3 regions of the Arthrobacter sp. P1_C12_2 genome follow, and region 1 is predicted to be linked to each of the others. Evidence: riboswitches for the same ligand, from Rfam matches in the RefSeq annotation. Region 1 holds a riboswitch; each other region holds the start of a gene.

The links. A riboswitch is a leader RNA that binds a small molecule or an ion and turns the genes downstream of it on or off. The one in region 1 is predicted to bind glycine.
Region 2: linked by a shared signal. The riboswitch ahead of gcvP (aminomethyl-transferring glycine dehydrogenase) and the one ahead of AC1DZQ_RS22030 (hypothetical protein) in region 1 are both predicted to bind glycine.
Region 3: linked by a shared signal. The riboswitch ahead of gcvP (aminomethyl-transferring glycine dehydrogenase) and the one ahead of AC1DZQ_RS22030 (hypothetical protein) in region 1 are both predicted to bind glycine.

Annotation. Positions count from the first base shown of each region.
Region 1 covers NZ_JBFUAF010000035.1:11,868-15,134, forward strand. Annotated here, with positions in the region: tRNA gene AC1DZQ_RS22015 (tRNA-Thr) at 45-121, shown strand; gene AC1DZQ_RS22020 (hypothetical protein) at 337-714, shown strand; gene AC1DZQ_RS22025 (methylenetetrahydrofolate reductase) at 749-1,552, opposite strand; glycine riboswitch at 1,848-1,945, shown strand; partial or broken gene AC1DZQ_RS22030 (hypothetical protein) at 2,102-2,353, shown strand; partial or broken gene AC1DZQ_RS22035 (serine hydroxymethyltransferase) at 2,346-2,756, shown strand; partial or broken gene AC1DZQ_RS22040 (serine dehydratase beta chain) at 2,996-3,267, shown strand, end outside.
Region 2 covers NZ_JBFUAF010000001.1:287,026-290,292, forward strand. Annotated here, with positions in the region: gene gcvP (aminomethyl-transferring glycine dehydrogenase) at 1-2,116, opposite strand, end outside; glycine riboswitch at 2,169-2,277, opposite strand; glycine riboswitch at 2,279-2,376, opposite strand; gene AC1DZQ_RS01390 (hypothetical protein) at 2,521-2,730, opposite strand; gene AC1DZQ_RS01395 (hypothetical protein) at 3,200-3,267, opposite strand, start outside.
Region 3 covers NZ_JBFUAF010000041.1:3,965-7,231, reverse strand. Annotated here, with positions in the region: gene AC1DZQ_RS22355 (MFS transporter) at 1-855, opposite strand, end outside; gene AC1DZQ_RS22350 (TetR/AcrR family transcriptional regulator) at 923-1,462, shown strand; glycine riboswitch at 1,573-1,671, shown strand; glycine riboswitch at 1,673-1,788, shown strand; gene gcvP (aminomethyl-transferring glycine dehydrogenase) at 1,828-3,267, shown strand, end outside.

The sequences.
Region 1 (3,267 bases):
ATCCGCGCCATTTGTGGCCTGGTGATGTGTCGGGTTGCAGGAATGCCTCCTTAGCTCAGTTGGCCAGAGCACCGCTCTTGTAAAGCGGGGGTCGTCGGTTCGAATCCGACAGGGGGCCCCACGAACCCCTCCTTCCCGGTGATTCCGCCGGGGAGGAGGGGTTTTCTCATGCCCGAAAACGGGGCGATGCTTGGTTGGACAACATGTCCAGCCAAGGAAGTAGCGGATTGGCTCCCGGTCGCACAGGCGTCCGACCCCCATCCACCCTGGCCCACGCGTCGTGGCGTACGATCCGGTTACAACATTCCGGTTCACCACAGGACAGCAGGAGGGCTGATGCAGAGTTCGTCCGTTCCGGCCCGGACAGCGTGGGCCGTGGTCGCGGCCGTGGGCCTCATCCTGCTTTGCCTGGGTCTGGGCCAGAAATTCTACTTCGGGTCCGTCACGAATGCCTTTGCGCGGGACCGACTCGGCAACACGCTCATCCTGGCCGGGGCCGTCCTTGGTCTGGCGGCCGCCGGCTGGTCGAGGTATCGGGGCGATCCCTTGTGGGTCACTGTCATGGTGGCGGTCCCGGCCGTGGTCATTGGGGGACTGAATCTGGTCGTCGGCGACAGCCTGCTGCCGCACATCGCTGCGCTAGCCGCAGTCCCGCTGGGAGTGGCCGGGGTTATCGGCGGCGTCGTCGTCGGGACGCACCGCATCAGGTCCTGAGCCCCGCCCGCCGGCCCGTTGCCGTAGATGGCGTTCATCCGGTCACTTGAGTGGAACGAAGACGGCGGCCGGCCACGTCGGAGGGGAGCGCTTCAAAGCAATTGAAGCTGTAGAGATGGATGCCGTCGATGACGGGCTGCGCGGCCAGCTCGTCGATGAGAGCGCCGGGAGAGTAGCGTTCGCCGCCCAGGAGGCGGCGGGCGAGCGGTCCGGTCCGGCTCACGAACCGCAGGGACGTTCCGACGCCGATTTTCGTTGCCAGTGCGATCAGCCTGGTTCGTTGCACGGCGCCGGCAACCCCGGCCAGGACCGGAAGCGTGACCCCCTCGCGGCGCAGCATCGCCGCATAGCTGTGGATCCTGTCCGCCGAGAAGCACATCTGGGTGACGACGCTGGAGGCAAGTTCCTGCTTGGCCAATAGCGATTCGAGCAGCTGCAGAGTGCCGATGCCGGGGTGGCCCTCCGGGTATCCGGCGATCCCAACGGCCATCTGGCCGCCGCTGATTTCCGCGATCTCGCGCAGCAGCTCGCCGCCATTCGCGTAGGGACCCGCAGGCTGCGGGGCGTCACCGCCTACCGCGAACATTTCCGAGATGCCGGCCACACCACAGTCCCGGATGATGCCGGCCAGCTGGGAGCGGTCCTCCAGGCTCCGGGCTGCGAGGTGCGGGACCACGGTGTAGCCCAGCAGGCTGAGCTGGACGGCCGTGCGCATGGTCCGTCCGATCCCGTGGTGGGGCAGGCACGTGATGGTGAGCGTCGTGGTCAGCGGCACTGCCGTCTGGATTTTTTCGACGATTCCCTCGGAAGGAATGATTTCAAGTCGTGTATGGAACATCTTTGATCCTCTGTGCCAGTGTCACAGTAGAGCTCCTTCTGGGCCAGGGGGCGGGTGTTTTCGGGCCATTTAATAGTCAGGGCTTGGCCCCGGTCCCGTCTACGAATGAACGGTGCGGTCTTGCCAGCGAGTATAGACATTCGTATAAAGTCCGCGCACCGGGGCGGCTTTCATACATATGGATAAAGGGCATCGACAAAATTAAGCAGGTTGTTGTAGCCAGCCGTTCCGGCCCTGCTGGATGATGAATGGCAACACCGCTGGGACCCCGGTCACGGCGCAAGCGACACGCTTTTGATCTGCGGCGGGAGAGTCCCGCAAGCAAATGATGCGGGCGCCGTAGGAGCAAGTCCTCCCCGGGAATCTCTCAGGCCCACGTACCGCCGCTACGAGGCAACTCTGGAAAGCAGCTCGCTCTTCACCAGGAGGGCAAGCTCACCGACGGTGCAAGCAGACCCTGTCTGCGGAATCTCTCAGGTCCACGACAGAGCGGGGAGGAACCCGATCCATAGCCGTGTCCTGCGGGCCGGCCAGACCCTGGAGTTCCCTATGACCGTTCAGTCCAATCCCTCTGCCTTCGTTGACCGGCACATCGGCGCGCGCCGCCAGGCCGACATCGACACCATGCTCAAGGCGATCGGCTACGACAGCGTTGATGGCCTTGTGGACACCGCTGTGCCCGACTCCATCCGTCAGGAAAGCCCGCTCAACCTGGACAGCGCGTTGAGCGAGGTCGAGGTACTGGCGGAGCTGCGCCGCCTGGCGTCCAAGAACAGGATGGCCGTGCAGATGACTGGCCGGCGCCCGGATCCTCGCCGAGCGCCTGGTCCAGCCGGACGTCACCGCCAACGGGATCAACGTGATCTCCGGCGGCACCGACGTGCACCTGGTCCTGGTGGATTTGCGCGAGTGTGAGCTCAACGGGCAGGAGGCCGAGGACCGGCTCGCGGCGATCGACATCACCGTGAACCGCAACGCCGTCCCGTTCGATCCGCGCCCGCCGATGGTCACCTCGGGGCTGCGGATCGGAACCCCGGCCCTCGCGACCCGCGGCTTCGGCGAGGCGGCCTTCACCGAGGTTGCCGACATCATCGCCGAGGCGTTGATCGCCGACGCCGGTGCGGACCGGTCCGGCCTGCGTTCCCGGGTGGAGGCCCTCGCCGCCGCCCACCCGCTTTACCCCTCGGTTGATAACCTCGCCTAAGCGACGTAAGACTGAAGTAGCAGCAGTACAGAACTAGCAGCAGTACAGAACTAACGCAGTACAGATCACGACGCCGGGTTGCCGCACCAGCCGCCGCCCGGCGTCGTGCATCCGGCGGCAGTGCCGCCAACCGGCGGAATTGGCCGCCTACCGGCGGGATTGGCCGCCTACCGGCGGCCGGACCGCCTTCCGGCAAGACCCTCTGCCGGGCCACAGCAAGACCTAGTTAGGAACGGACAATGGCTGTTGGAGTCTTTGACCTCTTTTCCATCGGAATAGGGCCATCCAGCTCGCACACCGTGGGCCCCATGCGGGCCGCCGCGGTCTTCGCCGAGGAACTCAAAGCCTCCGGGGACCTGGAGAAGGTCGCCTCGCTCCGGGTGGACCTCTACGGCTCCCTCGCCGCCACCGGCCACGGCCACGGCACCATGACGGCCATCCTGCTCGGGCTCGAGGGCTTCCACCCCGAGCAGATCCTGCCCGAGGAAGTCGAGGACCGGCTCGCCGCGAT
Region 2 (3,267 bases), on a different contig from region 1:
CGCCGTGCGGGATGCAGAAGGTCTTGTGCAGGTTCAGGTGCGAAACGTCGCCGCCAAACTTGCCCGGCTGGGCCAGCCCGACGAGGGCGTTGAGGTTGGCGCCGTCGACGTAGACCTGGCCGCCGGCCGCATGCACGGAATCGCACACCTCGCGGACGTCGGCGTCGTACACCCCGTGGGTGGACGGGTAGGTGATCATGATCGCCGAGAGGACGTCCTTGTGCAGCTCGATCTTCGCCTGAAGATCGGCGTGGTCGATCGTGCCGTCCGAAGCCGTGGCCACCACAACCACCTTCATGCCGGCCAGCACAGCCGAGGCCGCGTTGGTGCCGTGGGCCGAAGCCGGGATGAGGCAGATGTTGCGCTGGGCGTCACCGCGGGAGAGGTGGTAGCCGCGGATGGCCAGCAGGCCGGCGAGTTCGCCCTGCGAGCCGGCGTTGGGCTGGATGGAGACCTGGTCGTAGCCCGTGATTTCGGCGAGGTCAGCTTCGAGGCCGCCGATGAGTTCCCGCCAGCCCTCGGTCTGGGAGTCCGGCGCGAACGGGTGGATGGACGCGAACTCCGGCCAGGAGATGGCTTCCATCTCGGCCGTGGCGTTCAGCTTCATGGTGCAGGAGCCCAGCGGGATCATGGTGCGGTCCAGGGCGAGGTCCCGGTCCGAGAGCTTGCGGATGTAGCGCAGCAGCTGGGTTTCGGAGCGGTGCGTGTTGAAGACCGGGTGCTGCAGGAAGTCGGAGGTGCGCAGCACCGTCTCGGGCAGCTCGAAGCCCTTGGCCTCCACCAGTGGACCGGCGCCAAAGGCGACGACGACCGCGGAGAGGACCTCCGGCGTCGTGGTTTCATCGACGGACACGCCAACTGTGTCCGCGTCGATGAGCCGCAGGTTGATGCCCCGGGCCTCGGCGGCGGCGATGACCTTGGCGGCCTTGCCGGGCACACGGACCGTGAGGGTGTCGAAGAAGGAGTCGCTCGCCAGTTCGCGGCCGACGATCTTCAGCGTGGCGGCGAGGGCGCGGGTGTTGTTGTGGACGGTCTCGGCGATGGCCTTCAGTCCGTCAGGGCCGTGGTAGACGGCGTAGAAGGAGGACACGATGGCCAGCAATGCCTGCGCGGTGCAGATGTTGGACGTGGCCTTCTCGCGCCGGATGTGCTGTTCGCGGGTCTGCAGGGCCAGCCTGTAGGCCGGGACGCCGGCGTTGTCCTTGGAGACGCCGACGATGCGGCCGGGGAGCGTGCGTTCCATGCCCTCGCGCACCGCCATGTAGGCCGCGTGTGGGCCGCCGAAGAACAGCGGCACGCCCAGGCGCTGGGTGGAGCCGACGGCGATATCCGCACCCTGCTCGCCCGGAGGGGTGATCAGGGTGAGGGCAAGCAGGTCGGCGGCGACGGTGACCAGTGCGCCGCGTTCCTTGGCCTCGGCGATCACGCCGGACTGGTCCCACACCCGGCCGGAGACGCCCGGCTGCTGCAGGACGAGACCGTTGATGTCGCCGTCGGGCAGACCGGCGGAGAGGTCGGCGACCTGCACCTCGAAGCCCAGCGCTGCGGCACGGCCCTTGACGATCGCGATGGTCTGCGGGAGGCAGTCGGCGTCGAGGACGGTCTTGGCCCCGGCAGCGGACTTGTTTTTGTTGGCGCGGCGCATGAGAAGCACCGCCTCGGCGACGGCGGTGGCCTCGTCGAGCAGCGAGGCGTTGGCGACCGGGAGCGCGGTGAGGTCCTGGACCATGGTCTGGAAGTTCAGCAGCGCCTCGAGCCGGCCCTGGGAGATTTCCGGCTGGTAGGGCGTGTAGGCGGTGTACCAGGCCGGGGCTTCGAGGATGTTGCGGCGGATCACCGGCGGGGTGACGGTGTCGTAGTAGCCCTGGCCGATCATCTGCACGGCGGTCTTGTTCTTGGAGGCGAGCTTGCGCAGTTCGGCCAGCACCTGGACTTCGCTGAGGGCGCTGTCCAGGGTGAGGGGCTTTTCCTGGCGGATGGAATCGGGGACCGCGTTGTCAACGAGGCCGTCAACGCTGTCGTAGCCGACAGCCTTGAGCATGGTGTCGATGTCGGTCTGGCGGCGGGCGCCGATGTGGCGGTCTGCGAAGGTGGACGGGGACGATTGAACCGTCATGAGAGGAACTCCATAATTCAGGTGGCATCAAAACGCCACGATGATTCGGGTTCCTCCCCGCTCTGTATTGGACCTGAGAGTTTCCGTTTTGCCCTGCTGTTCAGCAGCGCGCCACTTGCACCGTCGGTGAGCCCGGTTGCCCGGACTGCTTTCCAGAGTTGCCTTGCCGCGGCGGTACGTGGGCCTGAGAGATTCCTGGGGAGGATTTGCTCCTACGGCGCCTGCTGAACGTACCGGCAGGACTCTCCCGCCGCAGATCATAAGCTGTGCCACTGGTCGGTGACACAGCTCACAATTTATCTGGTTGCCGGGCAGGATGCAAAATTTATTTCAATTGAGTCGCTGTTCCCGCGGACGACGGCGGGACTCCCCGCCGTCGTCCGCTGGCGTTTAGTGCCGCTCCCCTACAGTGCGGACCAGCCGCCGTCGGAGGCGAGGATGGCGCCGTTGACGTTGGTTCCGTCGTCGCTGAGCAGGAAGGTGATGGAGGCGGCGAGCTGCGCCGCGGCGGGCGTGGGACGGTGGCCTGCATCAGCGGGCCGAGGCGTTCGGCCGCGCTGGGATCCCCTGGTGGTCACGATGTTGGTGAGGGTGGGGCCAGGCGCCGCAGTCATCGCCCTCAAGGCCGGGGCCCCGCACCACATGAACCAAGAACAGCTCGCCGCAACGGTCCACCGTTCAAAGCCAGACCCTAGGCCGCGTCCTGACCCGGCTGGAGGCTGGAGGCTTCGTCACGAGGAAACGCAACCCACATGGCCGCCGCCAGTTCCAGGTTGAGGTAACCGACCCTCAGAGCAGCCCGCAAGGCGGAAAGCGCCGCCGTTGCAGCAGACTTCGACGGATGGGAACTTCCTCGGGAACATCTCTCCCGTTTCGTGAATATCTTCCGAGATCCCCGACAAGCGCGAGGTCCGAGCCGTAGCTAATTCGACACACTGTCCGGGCGGACGCCCTTGCGGATCTGTGGCGGGCAGGACGCGGGGCCCGCCGTCGTCCGGTGTGAGGACAACAACGAGCGGGACGGCGGGAAATCGTCCCGCCCTCCCGTTGATTCCTGCTCCCGAGACTCTCAGAAGTGTCCGGTCACCAGGTGCCCGAGCCGTGGTGGCGCTTGTTGTGGTCATGCCGGTGACCGTTATGGTCCCAGAACC
Region 3 (3,267 bases), on a different contig from region 1:
GAAGATTCGGTTGCCAAAGAGGCTGACATCGAGCATCGGCGCGGTGCCCTCCCCGCGGGCAAGTGCGCGCTGCCGCCGGATGAACACATAACCCATGAGCAGGCCGGCACCGATGCTCGCGAAGGCCTCCGGGGCAGGCCCGTGGGTGGCGAGGGTCTTGATCCCGTAGACCACGGGCACCATGACCAGCAGGGACAAGACCATGCTCGGCACGTCCACGCGGCCCGGCTTCGGGTCGCGGGATTCCGGGATCAGTGCAGGGCCGAGCAGCAGCAGGGGCAGGATGATCGGCACCGCGATCAGGAGGACGGCGCCCCACCAGAAATGTTCCACCAGCCAGCCGCCGGCAATCGGGCCCAGGGCGGCGCCGCCGGAGAAGCCAGCGGCCCAGATCGCCACCGCGAGCCTGCGCCGGTTGGGCTGCGGAAAAATGTTCCGGATCAGCGACAGCGTGGACGGCATGAGCATGGCGCCGAACAGGCCAAGCCCGGCGCGGCCGGCGATCAGCCATTCGGCGCTCGGCGCGAACGCCGTCACGGCCGAAACCGCGGCAAAGCCCGCGCTGCCGACGAAGAGCAGCCGGCGCCGGCCGATCCTGTCGCCCAGGCTGCCCATCGCGACCAGGAGTCCGGCCAGGACCAGGGGATAGGCATCGACGATCCAGAGCAGTTCGACGCCGGAGGCGGCCAGGCTGCTGGCGATGGCCGGCAGGGCGAACGTCAGGGCCGTGTTGTCCACGGCCACGAGCAGGACGGGGAACATCAGCAGGGCAAGCGCCACCCAGTCACGCCACGGTGCCCGGGGGTCGGTGGCTGCCGTAGTGCTGGTGGCTGCGGTGATCGATGGAATGCTCATCAACGTAACTATACCGTCTGGACGGTACAGTTAAGAAATGCGCGACAGGACAGGCATGATGGGAGGCATGCCCAGGAAACCCGTCGCCCGCGAGGCCGTCCTCGATGCCTTCGAATCTCTGCTCATCGAAGTCGGTGAACGCGCTGCCACACTGGACGCCGTCGCGCGCCGGGCCGGCGTTTCCAAGGGCGGCCTGCTCTACCACTTCCCGACCAAGGAGGCGATGATCGCGGTCCTGCTCGAACGGCTGGACCGGCATCTGGCTGCGGATGTTGCTGCCATGGGGGAGGCCCCCGAAGGGGCGGCCGCCTACTTCATCAAGTCCTCGGTGTGGGCGGATACCCCCATGGACCGGGTTTTCGTGGCGGCAACGCGGCTCGCCGAGGTGGCGCACGGGGAGACCCTCCGCCGCTTCGCCGCCGCCCAGGCGAGCTGGCTGGAACTGTTGGCGGCCGACGTCGGACCCGCCATGGCGAAGGCCGTCCTGTACATGGGGGACGGACTGTATTTCAACGCCATGCTGGCCCGGGGGCCCGGCGGGCCGCTGCCGGAGGTTGAGGCGGATGTCCGGAGCCTCCTGGCCGCCGTCGAGCGCCTGCGCGGCTGACGCCCGCCGCCCGTAACCTGGGTCCACCGCCGGGAGGGAGTTTGCGGACGCGCGCCCGGCGTAGGACAATAAGAGCTGTGACTGTTGTCACCCCCAATTGAATACGCCTTTGATCTGCGGCGGGAGAGCCCTGCAAGTAGGTACAAGCAGGCGCCGTAGGAGCAAATCCTCCCCAGGAATCTCTCAGGCCCATGTACCGCCGCGGCAAGGCAACTCTGGAAAGTAGCAGGCGTGTCCCGGACGTGCCGTGCTCACCGACGGTGCAAGCGGAGTCCCTGAATCGCAGGCTGCGCGGAAACTCTCAGGTCCAATACAGAGCGGGGAGGAACCCAAATCAATGTGGCGTACCCTGCGCCGCCTGAGTTATGGAGTTCCTTGTGACTGTTACCCCAGCCTCCACGTCCTTCGTTGACCGGCACATTGGCGCCCGCCGCCAGGCCGACGTCGACGCCATGCTGAAGGCTGTCGGCTACGACACCGTCGACGCCCTGGTGGACACCGCCGTTCCGAAGGACATCCGTCAGGACGCCGACCTTGCGCTCGCCGCGGCCCTCAGCGAAGTGGAAGTCCTCGCCGAGCTACGCAAGCTGGCCTCGAAGAACAAGACCGCCGTGCAGATGATCGGCCAGGGCTACTACGACACGCTCACCCCGCCGGTGATCCGCCGCAACATCCTCGAAGCCCCGGCCTGGTACACCGCGTACACGCCCTACCAGCCGGAGATCTCCCAGGGCCGGCTCGAGGCGCTGCTGAACTTCCAGACCATGGTCCAGGACCTGGTCGGCCTGCCGATCGCCAACGCCTCGCTGCTGGACGAAGCCACTGCCGTCGCCGAGGCCGTTCTGATGATGCGCCGCGCCAACAAGAACAAGACGGCCCACGACGGCAAGACCGTCCTCGACGCCGACTGCCTCCCGCAGACCATCGCGATCGTCAAAGGCCGCGCCGAAGCCCTCGGCTTCGAGGTCGAGGTCGCCGACCTCTCCAAGGGCCTGCCCGAGGGCGTCATCAACGGCATCGTCCTGCAGCAGCCGGGCGTTTCCGGCCGCGTGTTCGACCACACCGCCGTGATCGCCGACGCCAAGGAACGCGGCGCCCTCGTCACCGTCGCCGCCGACCTCCTCTCCCTGACGCTCATCACGTCCCCGGGCGAGCAGGGTGCTGACATCGCCGTCGGCTCCGCCCAGCGCTTCGGCGTGCCGCTGTTCTTCGGCGGCCCGCACGCGGCCTACATGGCCGTGCAGAAGGGCCTTGAGCGCTCCATGCCCGGCCGCCTCGTGGGTGTCTCCAAGGACAACGCCGGCGTCCCGGCCTACCGCCTGGCCCTGCAGACCCGCGAGCAGCACATCCGCCGTGAGAAGGCCACCTCCAACATCTGCACCGCCCAGGCCCTGCTGGCCATCGTGGCTTCCTTCTACGCCGTCTACCACGGCCCCGACGGGCTGAAGGCAATCGCCCAGTCGGTCCACGTCCACGCCAAGACCATCGCAGCTTCCCTGAAGGCCGCAGGTTTGGACGTGCTGCACACCTCCTTCTTCGACACCATCACCGTCTCCGTGCCGGGCCGGGCAGCCGAGATCATCGCGGCCGCCGACGCCAAGGGCGTCAACCTGCGCGCCATCGACGGCGACACCGTCGGCATCTCCGCCGATGAGGCCACGACAGTGGACATCGTCGCCGACGTCATCGCCGCTTTCGGCGCGTCGGTGACCGACACGGCTGAAGGGTTCGGCCTGGACCCCGCCGTCGAGCGCACCTCCGACTACCTGCAGCACCCGGTGTTCAACACGCACCGTTCCGAGACC